Regions from separate parts of the Rhizobium sp. BK312 genome, predicted to be linked through region 1. Evidence: predicted binding sites of a transcription regulator. Region 1 holds the regulator's gene; each other region holds the start of a gene.

What was found. The regulator LexA, encoded in region 1, represses DNA repair genes until DNA is damaged. The targets are predictions, from matches to a motif close to TGTTCNNNNTGTGTTCNG.
Region 2: a site for LexA is predicted at 1,187-1,204, ahead of FHT85_RS18025 (helicase-related protein). Genes of this name have one in related genera too.
Region 3: a site for LexA is predicted at 1,970-1,987, ahead of FHT85_RS02310 (ribonuclease T2 family protein). Genes of this name have one in related genera too.

What each region holds. Positions count from the first base shown of each region.
Region 1 is NZ_JACHZP010000009.1:102,711-105,994, reverse strand. Features, by position in the region: gene FHT85_RS23625 (ComEC/Rec2 family competence protein) at 1-1,544, shown strand, start outside; gene lexA (transcriptional repressor LexA) at 1,525-2,247, opposite strand; gene FHT85_RS23615 (VOC family protein) at 2,668-3,284, shown strand, end outside.
Region 2 is NZ_JACHZP010000006.1:94,662-97,945, forward strand. Features, by position in the region: gene FHT85_RS18015 (DUF3309 family protein) at 31-186, opposite strand; gene FHT85_RS18020 (hypothetical protein) at 453-674, opposite strand; gene FHT85_RS18025 (helicase-related protein) at 1,446-3,284, shown strand, end outside.
Region 3 is NZ_JACHZP010000001.1:479,929-483,212, forward strand. Features, by position in the region: gene ettA (energy-dependent translational throttle protein EttA) at 1-1,084, opposite strand, end outside; gene FHT85_RS02310 (ribonuclease T2 family protein) at 1,210-1,956, opposite strand; gene FHT85_RS02315 (alpha/beta hydrolase) at 2,122-3,054, shown strand; gene FHT85_RS02320 (DMT family transporter) at 3,074-3,284, shown strand, end outside.

The DNA.
Region 1 (3,284 bases):
CGACCGAGGCTCTGAGAATTGCCGGCCTGACCCACATCATCGCAATTTCCGGTCTCAACATGGCGTTGTCGGCTGGCATCTTCTATGTCGGTCTGCGCTATTTGTTCAGCCTGTTTCCCGGTGTCGTCCAGGCTTGGCCGACGAAGAAGTTCGCAGCCTTCGGCGCGCTTCTAACGGTAACGGCCTATTACCTCATTTCCGGATTCGGCGTCTCCGCCGAACGCGCCTTCATCATGATGGCGATCATGCTGGTGGCCGTACTTTTCGACAGGCCATCCATCAGCTTGCGCAATGTGGCGCTCTCAGCCATCGTCATCCTAGTCTTGTCACCGTCTCAGGTACTCGGTCCGAGTTTCCAGATGTCTTACGCCGCTACGCTGGCGCTGGTATCAGGCTATTCGCTCTGGAAACGACGGCGGCATCGCGAAAACATCCTGCCGCGCATCCGTCTGTTAAGTCCGCTACTGTTCATCACGCGCTTCTTTGGGGGCGTGATGTCGACCTCGTTCATCGGTGGTGCGTCGACGGCCATTTTCTCGATCGAGCATTTTCACCGGTTGGCGACATATGGACTTGCTGCCAACCTTGCGGCCATGCCCGTCGTCTCTTTCATCGTCATGCCCTTCGGTATGATGGCGATGCTGCTGATGCCTTTCGGAATCGATGGACCGTTCTGGAAAGTCACCGGTGAGGGACTGGAGCTTGTGATCGCTATTGCAAAAACGGTGGCTGGGTGGGGAGGTGACATTACCTTTGGCCGCCAGCCCGGCTGGCTGATGCCGACTTTCATCGCTGGCTTCCTGATCATGAGCATGCTGCGGACCCGGCTTCGCCATCTGGGCCTGTTGCTGCTGCTGTCATCTGTCGGTGTGGCCGCGTTCGGCTCTGGTGTGCCGAAGCCGGATCTGATGATCTCGGAAGATGGCATTCTCGTTGCCTTGCGCCAGGACGATATCCTCGCCACCAATCGCGAGAGACCGCAGGCCTTCATCTTCGAGCAATGGCAAAAAGCACTGGTCGCAGCCGAACATCAACCGCCGACCATGCTTCCGACCGATAGCCGGCTTCCGCAGATCAGCAAGACGGATCGGCATAAGCGACTAAATAACGAGGAGCAGAAGGCAGTCCGCATCGCAATGGAAGAAGCTTTGGACCGCACCATGCAAGGCAGCTTTGCCTGTCAGAAGGGAGCATGGTGCCTCGCCATGCTCGAAAACGGCGCGATATTGGTCACCATCGAGAACGCAGCCTATCTGCCCGCGGCTTGCGACACCGGGAATATTATCGTGACGCCAATCCGGCTGCGGCTGGACCATTGCCGTTCCGGAGCAACGCTCATAACCGGTGCGACATTGCGTAAAACCGGCTCCATCGAAATGGTGCTTACCTCAGACAAGCCTATTATATCAGCCGCATTCAACAACCCGCAGCGCCCATGGACCAGGCATCGAACCTATGATTGGCGCACCGGCAAATTTGACGCGCCAATTGCGAAGGCACCACCAGTCCTGGACAATTCACCGGTCAGTGATAGCGACGAATAAGGCCGACGAGCTTGCCCTGAACCTTGACGCGATCCGGCCCGAAGATGCGGGTTTCATAGGCTGGGTTCGCGGCCTCCAGCGCGATGGAGGCACCCTTGCGACGGAAGCGCTTCAAGGTAGCTTCTTCATCGTCGACGAGTGCAACGACGATATCGCCGGGATTGGCCGTGGTCGAATTGCGGATAATGACCGTATCGCCGTCGAAAATTCCGGCGTCGATCATCGAATCTCCTCGAACTTCAAGCGCATAATGTTCGCCGGAGCCGAGCATGTCGGCGGGAACTGTAATGTCGTGCGTATTGTTCTGGATGGCCGAGATCGGAACGCCGGCGGCGATGCGGCCCATCACAGGTACGGACGCCGAGCCGTTGTGATCGTCATTTGCCACTTTCGACGGAGCAGGCGGGGCAACGGGCTGTGGCTTGCCGAGGCTGCCCTCGATGACGCTGGGCGAAAAACCGCGGCGCTGTTGCAGGCTCGGATTATAGGCGTCGGGAAGCTTGATGACTTCGAGCGCTCTGGCCCGGTTCGGCAGTCGGCGGATGAAACCTCGCTCCTCTAGCGCCGTGATCAGGCGGTGAATGCCGGATTTGGATGCCAGATCCAGTGCATCCTTCATCTCGTCGAAGGATGGCGGAACACCGGATTCCTTCATGCGTTCGTGAATGAAGAGAAGCAGTTCCTGCTGCTTGCGCGTCAACATCGTCTTGGAACCCCAGAATCAAGAAAAGCCGTGAAACAAATCCAGAACGGACACTATATGTTCCATATGTGTTCCGCAAGTGCTTAAATTTCGGTAAAGCCTTGTGGGGTCAGTTAAATAATTACCATTTGCGAATAGATCGGATCGGAACATCGAGGCGCCATATCTGCGTTAACCCATGGAAAAATATGAGAAATGCCGCTCTGTTCGCTTCCAGGGCCTTGTCGTTCAGTCCGTGCGCCCAGCATTTGGATCAAAGTGCCACACTACTGCATAAGCCGGCTATGGGAGAGAATCAGCAATCACGTTTGCGAGATCGCCTTCAATCCATGTCGTGTGCTTCGGGATGTTCCGTCCTTCCATCTTGAATTGCTTGGGGGATGGGCGCAAATCTGCTTCCGCAAGCAAACAGGAGAAGCCATGATTTCGTCTCCGCATCCGCTGGATCATCTCGTGCTGCCGACCGTCAATATCGCTCTGGCGCGCGAACGCCTCGGCAAGCTCGGTTTCACGGTGGCTCCAGATGCGCGCCATCCCTTTGGCACTCAGAATGCCTGCGTCTTCCTTGCCGATAAAACCTATCTCGAACCTCTGGGCGTCGCATCTCCGGAGCAATGCGAGAAGAGCATCGTGGATGGCAATGTTTTCGTCGCGCGCGATCAGGCTTATCGTTTCCGGGTGGGGGATGATGGCTTCTCGGCCGTGGTATTCGGTACGGATGATGCGGTGGCGGATGACAAGCGTTTCAACGCGGCGGCGATTTCGGCGGGGCGAATGCTGGATTTCTCCCGTCCGATGAAGATGCCGGATGGAACCGAAACCACGGCAGGCTTTCGTCTTGCCTTTGCCGCCGATCTGCGCGCGCCGGATTTTCTCGCTTTCTGCTGTCAGCGCATCAATCCGCTGCCGGCTGATCGCAGCGCGCTCGAGCGTCACGAGAACGGCGTGACTGGTATCGCGCGGGTAGCGCTTTGCGCGCCGAAGCCGGCGGTCTATCGCGGTTTCTTCGAAGAGGTTGTCGGCGCCCCACGCATTAT
Region 2 (3,284 bases), on a different contig from region 1:
ATGTTGCGAGGTTTGAACAATGTCTGCGGATCAGATGCGCCCCATTAATAACAGAATGAGGACAATGACGAGAACAAGCCCGAGACCACCCGATGGACCATACCCCCAAGACCGGCTGTAACCCCAGCTGGGAAGTGCGCCAACCAGCAGCAGAATCAGTATGACAAGCAATACCGTACCAAGCATGATATGTCTCCTCCATGTCCGTCCGGCTCGAATATCCCGCCATTATCGCTGTTCGAAATGGCGTTAATCTTCCAGCCTTCCCACTCGAAACTATTCCAGTGAATGGACGAATTCCGCAATTCTGCTCATAGAAACTTGCATGCGCGACAATTGTTCCGGCTAAGAAATAAAAATGCACGCGCACAGCAGTTGGGATGCTTAGCGAATCCTTAAATGGGATCGCATCGGGTGACGGTTACAAGCGCGGCGGCAAATTCATTGTATGGTTAAAATACCATTAAAATACAATGGGTTGTGGTGAACGAAACGGGAAAGGCCGGATGTCCGTGATTCGTCGGCGATTCGTTCTGCATTTGAACTTTGGTTAACGGCTGGGCGTTTGCCGACGTGCCGAATACAAGGATGCTGCCGTCGGCAAATGTCGTCCAGGTGGTGTGTTCGCGGGCGAATTCGTTAATTCGCAGCGAACTCCGCAACAGGATTGCCATTCAAGCTGACCTCTATGTCGCGATGCTGCTCCGGCGAAATACAACATGTAGCCGTGAACAAATGCGATACCCGCTGATATCCGCGATTCGTCACCGATTCGTTCCGGCTTTGATCGTTGTGTTAACGGCTGCACTTTTTGCGTGCATTTGTCGATTCATTATAGCTGCGCTCGTCAAAAGACGAACCGCAATCCCAGATTCGGCTCGGATTCGCGTCTCAACCATTCAGAGTCCGGTATCCTCCTGACGGAAAACCGCTAGATATTGTGGAGAACAAAACAGAATCGCTTGGAATCCGCGATTCGTCGCCGATTCGTTTCGGCTTTGGCCTGGAGGTGGATGTCGTCCGCTGATTCATACGAAACTTTATTATTTACAGATTGTTAACGATGGCACGGCGCGAAATTTCTCTGGCTGAGGATTCTCCGCTTGACTCCTTTTTTCAGCGGAAAGCCGTGGAAACGAGATTCAGCATTTGGTGGGAATCTTTTCATTGAAATCCATATGTAGTCGTGAACAAATAAGGAACGTGACGGAGTCAGCGATTCGTCTCCGATTCGTTCTCAGGCTGTTCCGGAATCGCCCGGACTCGCATGGGATGCAATGTAAATGTAGCTTATGGTTGAAGCGCTCAAATATGAAATCGAATGTTGCCGCATCTGTTTTTTCATTCGGGTCTTGCCTTTGTCACATATGGTCGTCATCTGTTCGTTTCCTCCAGGAGGAACTGGCTGATCGGAAGACGGCTGTTTCTCGCCTATGCACGGACCTATGACTCAGACTTCGCAGCCCATGATCCTGAGCGGACGCGGCGTGACCGCAGTGCTCGGACCGACCAATACCGGCAAGACCCATTATGCCATCGAGCGCATGGTGGCACACGGCAGCGGCGTGATCGGCCTGCCGCTGCGGCTGCTTGCCCGTGAGGTGTATACGCGCGTCGTCGAGAAGGTTGGCGCGCACAATGTCGCTCTGGTGACCGGCGAGGAAAAGATATCGCCGCCCAATGCGCGTTATTCGGTCTGCACCGTCGAGGCCATGCCGCGCGAGACGCGCGCCTCCTTCGTTGCGATCGACGAAGTGCAGCTTGCCGGCGATCTGGAGCGCGGACATATTTTTACTGACCGCCTTTTGCATCTGCGCGGCCGCGATGAAACCCTGCTGCTCGGCGCCGGCACGATGCGGCCGATCCTTGAACAACTTCTACCTGGGATTACCGTCCTCGAACGGCCGAGGCTATCGCATCTTTTCTACGCCGGGCAGAAGAAGATCACGCGGCTGCCGCAGCGCACGGCCATCGTCGCCTTTTCCGCCGACGAGGTTTATGCGATCGCAGAGCTTATCCGCCGCCAGCGCGGTGGCGCGGCCGTCGTCCTCGGAGCGCTCAGCCCGCGTACCCGCAATGCGCAGGTGGCGCTCTATCAGGCCGGCGATGTCGAATATCTGGTTGCGACCGATGCGATCGGCATGGGGCTCAACCTCGATGTGGATCATGTCGCCTTTGCGCAGGACCGCAAGTTCGACGGCTATCAATTCCGCAATCTCAATCCCGCCGAGCTCGGTCAGATCGCAGGTCGCGCCGGCCGCCATCTCAAGGACGGCACCTTCGGGGTGACGGGACAAGTCGATCCTTTCGACGACGAACTCGTGCGCCGGATCGAGGGACACGAATTCGACATGGTCAAGGTGCTGCAATGGCGCACCAAAGACCTGGATTTCGCTTCGATCGCGGCGTTGCGTGCAAGTTTGGAAGACGCGCCTCGCGTGCAGGGCTTGACGCGTGCGCTGCCTGCGGTAGACCAACAGGCATTGGAATATCTGTCACGCGATCTGGAGATAGTCGATCTTGCCAGCAACCCGGCTCGGGTTGAGAAATTGTGGGAGGCCTGTGCGCTTCCCGACTATCGGCGCATCACGCCTGCCCAGCATGCTGATCTCATCGCCACCCTCTTTTCTGATCTCGTGCGCTATGGCACGGTGAAAGAGGATTTCCTGGCCGAACAGGTGCATCGCGCCGATCGGACGGATGGCGAGATCGACACGCTTTCGGCGCGAATCGCGCAGATAAGGACTTGGACCTATGTGTCGAACCGGCCCGGCTGGCTTGCCGATCCGACACACTGGCAAGAAAAGACGCGGGAAATCGAAGATCGATTGTCCGACGCGTTACATGAGAGGTTGACGAAACGCTTTGTTGATCGCAGGACATCTGTGCTCATGAAGCGCCTGAGAGAGAATGCGATGCTGGAAGCTGAAATCAGTGTGAATGGAGATGTCTTCGTAGAGGGGCATCATGTGGGACAGTTGACCGGATTCCGGTTCACGCCTATCGCAGGGACCGAGGGGCCGGATGCCAAGGCTGTCCAGACCGCCTCGCAGAAGGCGCTCGGGCTGGAGTTCGAGGCACGTGCCGCACGTCTGCATGCGGCCGGCAACGGCGATCTCGCGATCAGTGCCGATGGCCTCGTGCGCTGGCTCGGCGACCCCGTCGCGCGCCTGTCAGGCAGCGATCATGTCATGCGTCCGCGCGTCATCCTGCTTGCCGACGAACAGCTGACCGGCAATGCGCGCGATCATGTCGCCGCCCGTATCGAGCGCTTCGTGAACCAT
Region 3 (3,284 bases), on a different contig from region 1:
TCTTGAACAGGGTCGTCTTGCCGGCGCCGTTCGGGCCAATGATGCCAACGATGCCGCCGGGCGGCAGCTTGATCGACAGATCGTTGATCAGCGTGCGGCCTTCGAAGCCCTTGGTGATGCCCTCCATCTCGATCACCACCTGGCCGAGACGCTCGCTGACCGGAATGATGATCTGCGCATCACCGGGACGCTGATTTTCGGCAGCATCGACCAGCTGTTCGTAAGCGTTGATACGCGCCTTGGACTTGGCCTGGCGGGCCTTGGGGCTGGAGGCAATCCATTCCTGTTCGCGGCTGATCGCCTTCTGGCGGCCAGCTTCTTCGCGGGCTTCCTGCTGCATGCGCTTGGCCTTGGCCCGCAGATAGGCGGAATAGTTGCCTTCGTAGGGAATGCCACGACCGCGGTCGAGTTCGAGAATCCAGCCGGTAACATTGTCGAGGAAGTAGCGGTCGTGGGTGATCATCATCACGGCGCCCGGATAGTCGCGCAGGTGCTTTTCCAGCCAGGCAATGGTCTCAGCGTCGAGATGGTTGGTCGGTTCGTCGAGCAGCAGCAGGTCTGGCTGCGAGAGAAGCAGACGGCACAGTGCGATACGGCGGCGCTCACCGCCTGAAAGGCTGGTGACTTCGGCATCGCGCGGCGGGCAGCACAAGGCTTCCATCGCCATCTCCACCTGGCTTTCCAGATCCCAGAGGTTCTGGCTGTCGATGATATCCTGGAGCTTGGCGCCCTCTTCCGCCGTCTCGTCGGAATAGTTCATCATCAATTCGTTGTAGCGATTGAGGATTTCGGTTTTCTTGGCAACGCCTTCCATGACGTTTTCGAAAACCGTCTTGTTGGGATCGAGCTGAGGCTCCTGCGCCAGGTAGCCGATGGTGGCGCCTTCGGCCAGCCAGGCTTCGCCGGTATATTCCTTGTCGAGGCCGGCCATGATGCGCAGCACGGTCGACTTACCTGCACCGTTCGGGCCGAGAATACCGATCTTGGCATCGGGGTAGAAGGAGAGATGGATATTCTCGAGAATCTTCTTGGCGCCATAGGACTTATTCAGACCGGCCATATGATAAATGAACTGACGTGCCATAGCTTGGGTTGCTCCACGGGCGAATAGCGTTGCGATTTGTGCCGCTATGTAGGCGAAACCCCGCCCTCGGGCAACGGCGAAACCTTGTCCGAGGGCATTATCCGCGTCAGAAAGGCCGTATTTTCTCAGAAACCGGCCGCGTCCACCACACCCCGATCACAGCCGAAGGAGGTGCTGCCGGCCCCCTGGATCAGTTTGGCGAGCCGCGGCTCACTGCCCTGCTGGGGATCGATCGCATCTTCGGAGAGACCGATGGTCAGCTCCGAAATCATTCGGACATCGCCGACGCGGCGGCAGCTCATCTTGATGCGCGCATTGGCGCCCTCGCCGAAGCTCTGATCAAAGGCCGCCTTGATGCTTTCGGCATCCAGCTCCTTGCCGATATTCTGCGCGAAAAGATCCCGCACGGCAGACGTATTGAGTTCGGCGATCAGGCCAGCGGCGATGGAGAAATATTGGTCGGCGCTGAGCTTCGTGCAGGTGCCGTGCTTGATCCATTCATGCCGCTCCAGGCCGGATTGAGTGCCTGGCATTGCCTTGTCCAGCTTCGCCTTCACGTCTTGGGAAAGTTGCACGGCAGGCAGATCCTTCCAGTCGCGGCCACGATCCGCCTGCTTCAGATCCTCGGAAACATCGCAATATTCCTGCCGCATCGGCCAGAGGCCATGCAGAGAAAAATTCGTGGCATCATGATTGTTCGACGACTGGTTCCGGCATTCCGCCTTTTTCTGGTTCGTCTGACAAAATGCCGGCTCCCAGCTCGCCGCCAGGATAAAGCGCGTCCGTCCGCGGCTATGTTCCTGAGCCATGGCGCTCGCCGCCGTTCCGACCGAAAGAAGTACAACTGCAAATACTCGAAGCCACTGCTTCATTCCTGCCTCCAACTAGAACATTATGGGAACAAATAAGCAGTTTGAGCGAGCAGGCGCAATCCTGAATCACGGCGCTCGGAAAGATTTATTTCTGTGAGCTTTACCACCTCTCCATTGCAATCGAGCGGAGGATAACCTTTCGTCTAACTGGGGAGGAGCAAATATATGTTCGCCGAGACGCAGCGCCTGAAAAGTCCGACCGGTGCAACCCTTGCCTATCATCATTTGCCGGCAGCAACCGATGCTTGCGGCATCCTGCTGATATCGCATGGTCTCGCCGAGCATTCCCGCCGATATGAGGCCTTCGCGGATGCGATGGCGGGCCGAGGCTTTCATGTCTATGCTCATGATCATCGCGGCCATGGCGAGACGACGGCCCCTGATGCACCCATCGGCCGCTTTGCCAGAAGAAATGGCGTCGCTCAGGTCATCGCCGATGTGCTCGCCGTGCGCGAGCTTGCCGCAAGCTCCCATCCTGGTCTGCCGATCATCCTGTTCGGGCATTCCATGGGCGGGTTGATTAGCCTGAATACTGTGGTCACGCATCCAGCCAAGTTCGATGCCGTCACCGTCTGGAATTCCAATTTCAATCCGGGCCTTGCCGGCCGCGCCGCCCAACTCATCCTCAAAACGGAGCGCATGTTCAAGGGATCGGACGTTCCGAGTGGACCGCTGCCGAAACTGACCTTCGACACCTGGGGTAAATCGATCGCCAACCGCCGCACCGATTTCGACTGGCTCTCGCGCATTCCCGAGCAGGTGGACAAATATATCGCCGATCCGCTTTGCGGCTTCGACGCATCCGTCTCGCTCTGGCTGGACCTGTTCGAACTCACTTTCCGCGCGCCACAGAAGGCACATCTCGATCGTCTCCGACGTGACATGCCGATCCATCTCGTCGGCGGTGGCAAGGATCCCGCGACCGACGGTGCGAAAGCGATTTCCTGGTTGGCAAAGCATTTGGAAAAAGCCGGATTCTCTCGTATCACCACCGAAATCTATCCCGACATGCGGCACGAGACTCTCAACGAAATCGGTGCCGAGGAAGCCATTTCCAACTTCGCCGACTGGTGCAAGAGGGTAGCGGCAAACAACTGATTCTCATGGGAATTCCACAATGAACACCTCCAGCGGCTCCTCGGCGCGATTGCTGCAGTCGGAGCTGACCTTCGGTTTGGTGACGATGTTTCTCTCCGTCGTCCTCTCGCCAGTCATGGATATCTTCTCCAAGCTCGCGGCGACCACGATTCCGCCGGGCGAAGTGACCGCCGCCCGCTTCATCTTCCAGGCTCTTTTTGCGCTCCCCATGATGGCAATGCGCGGGAAAT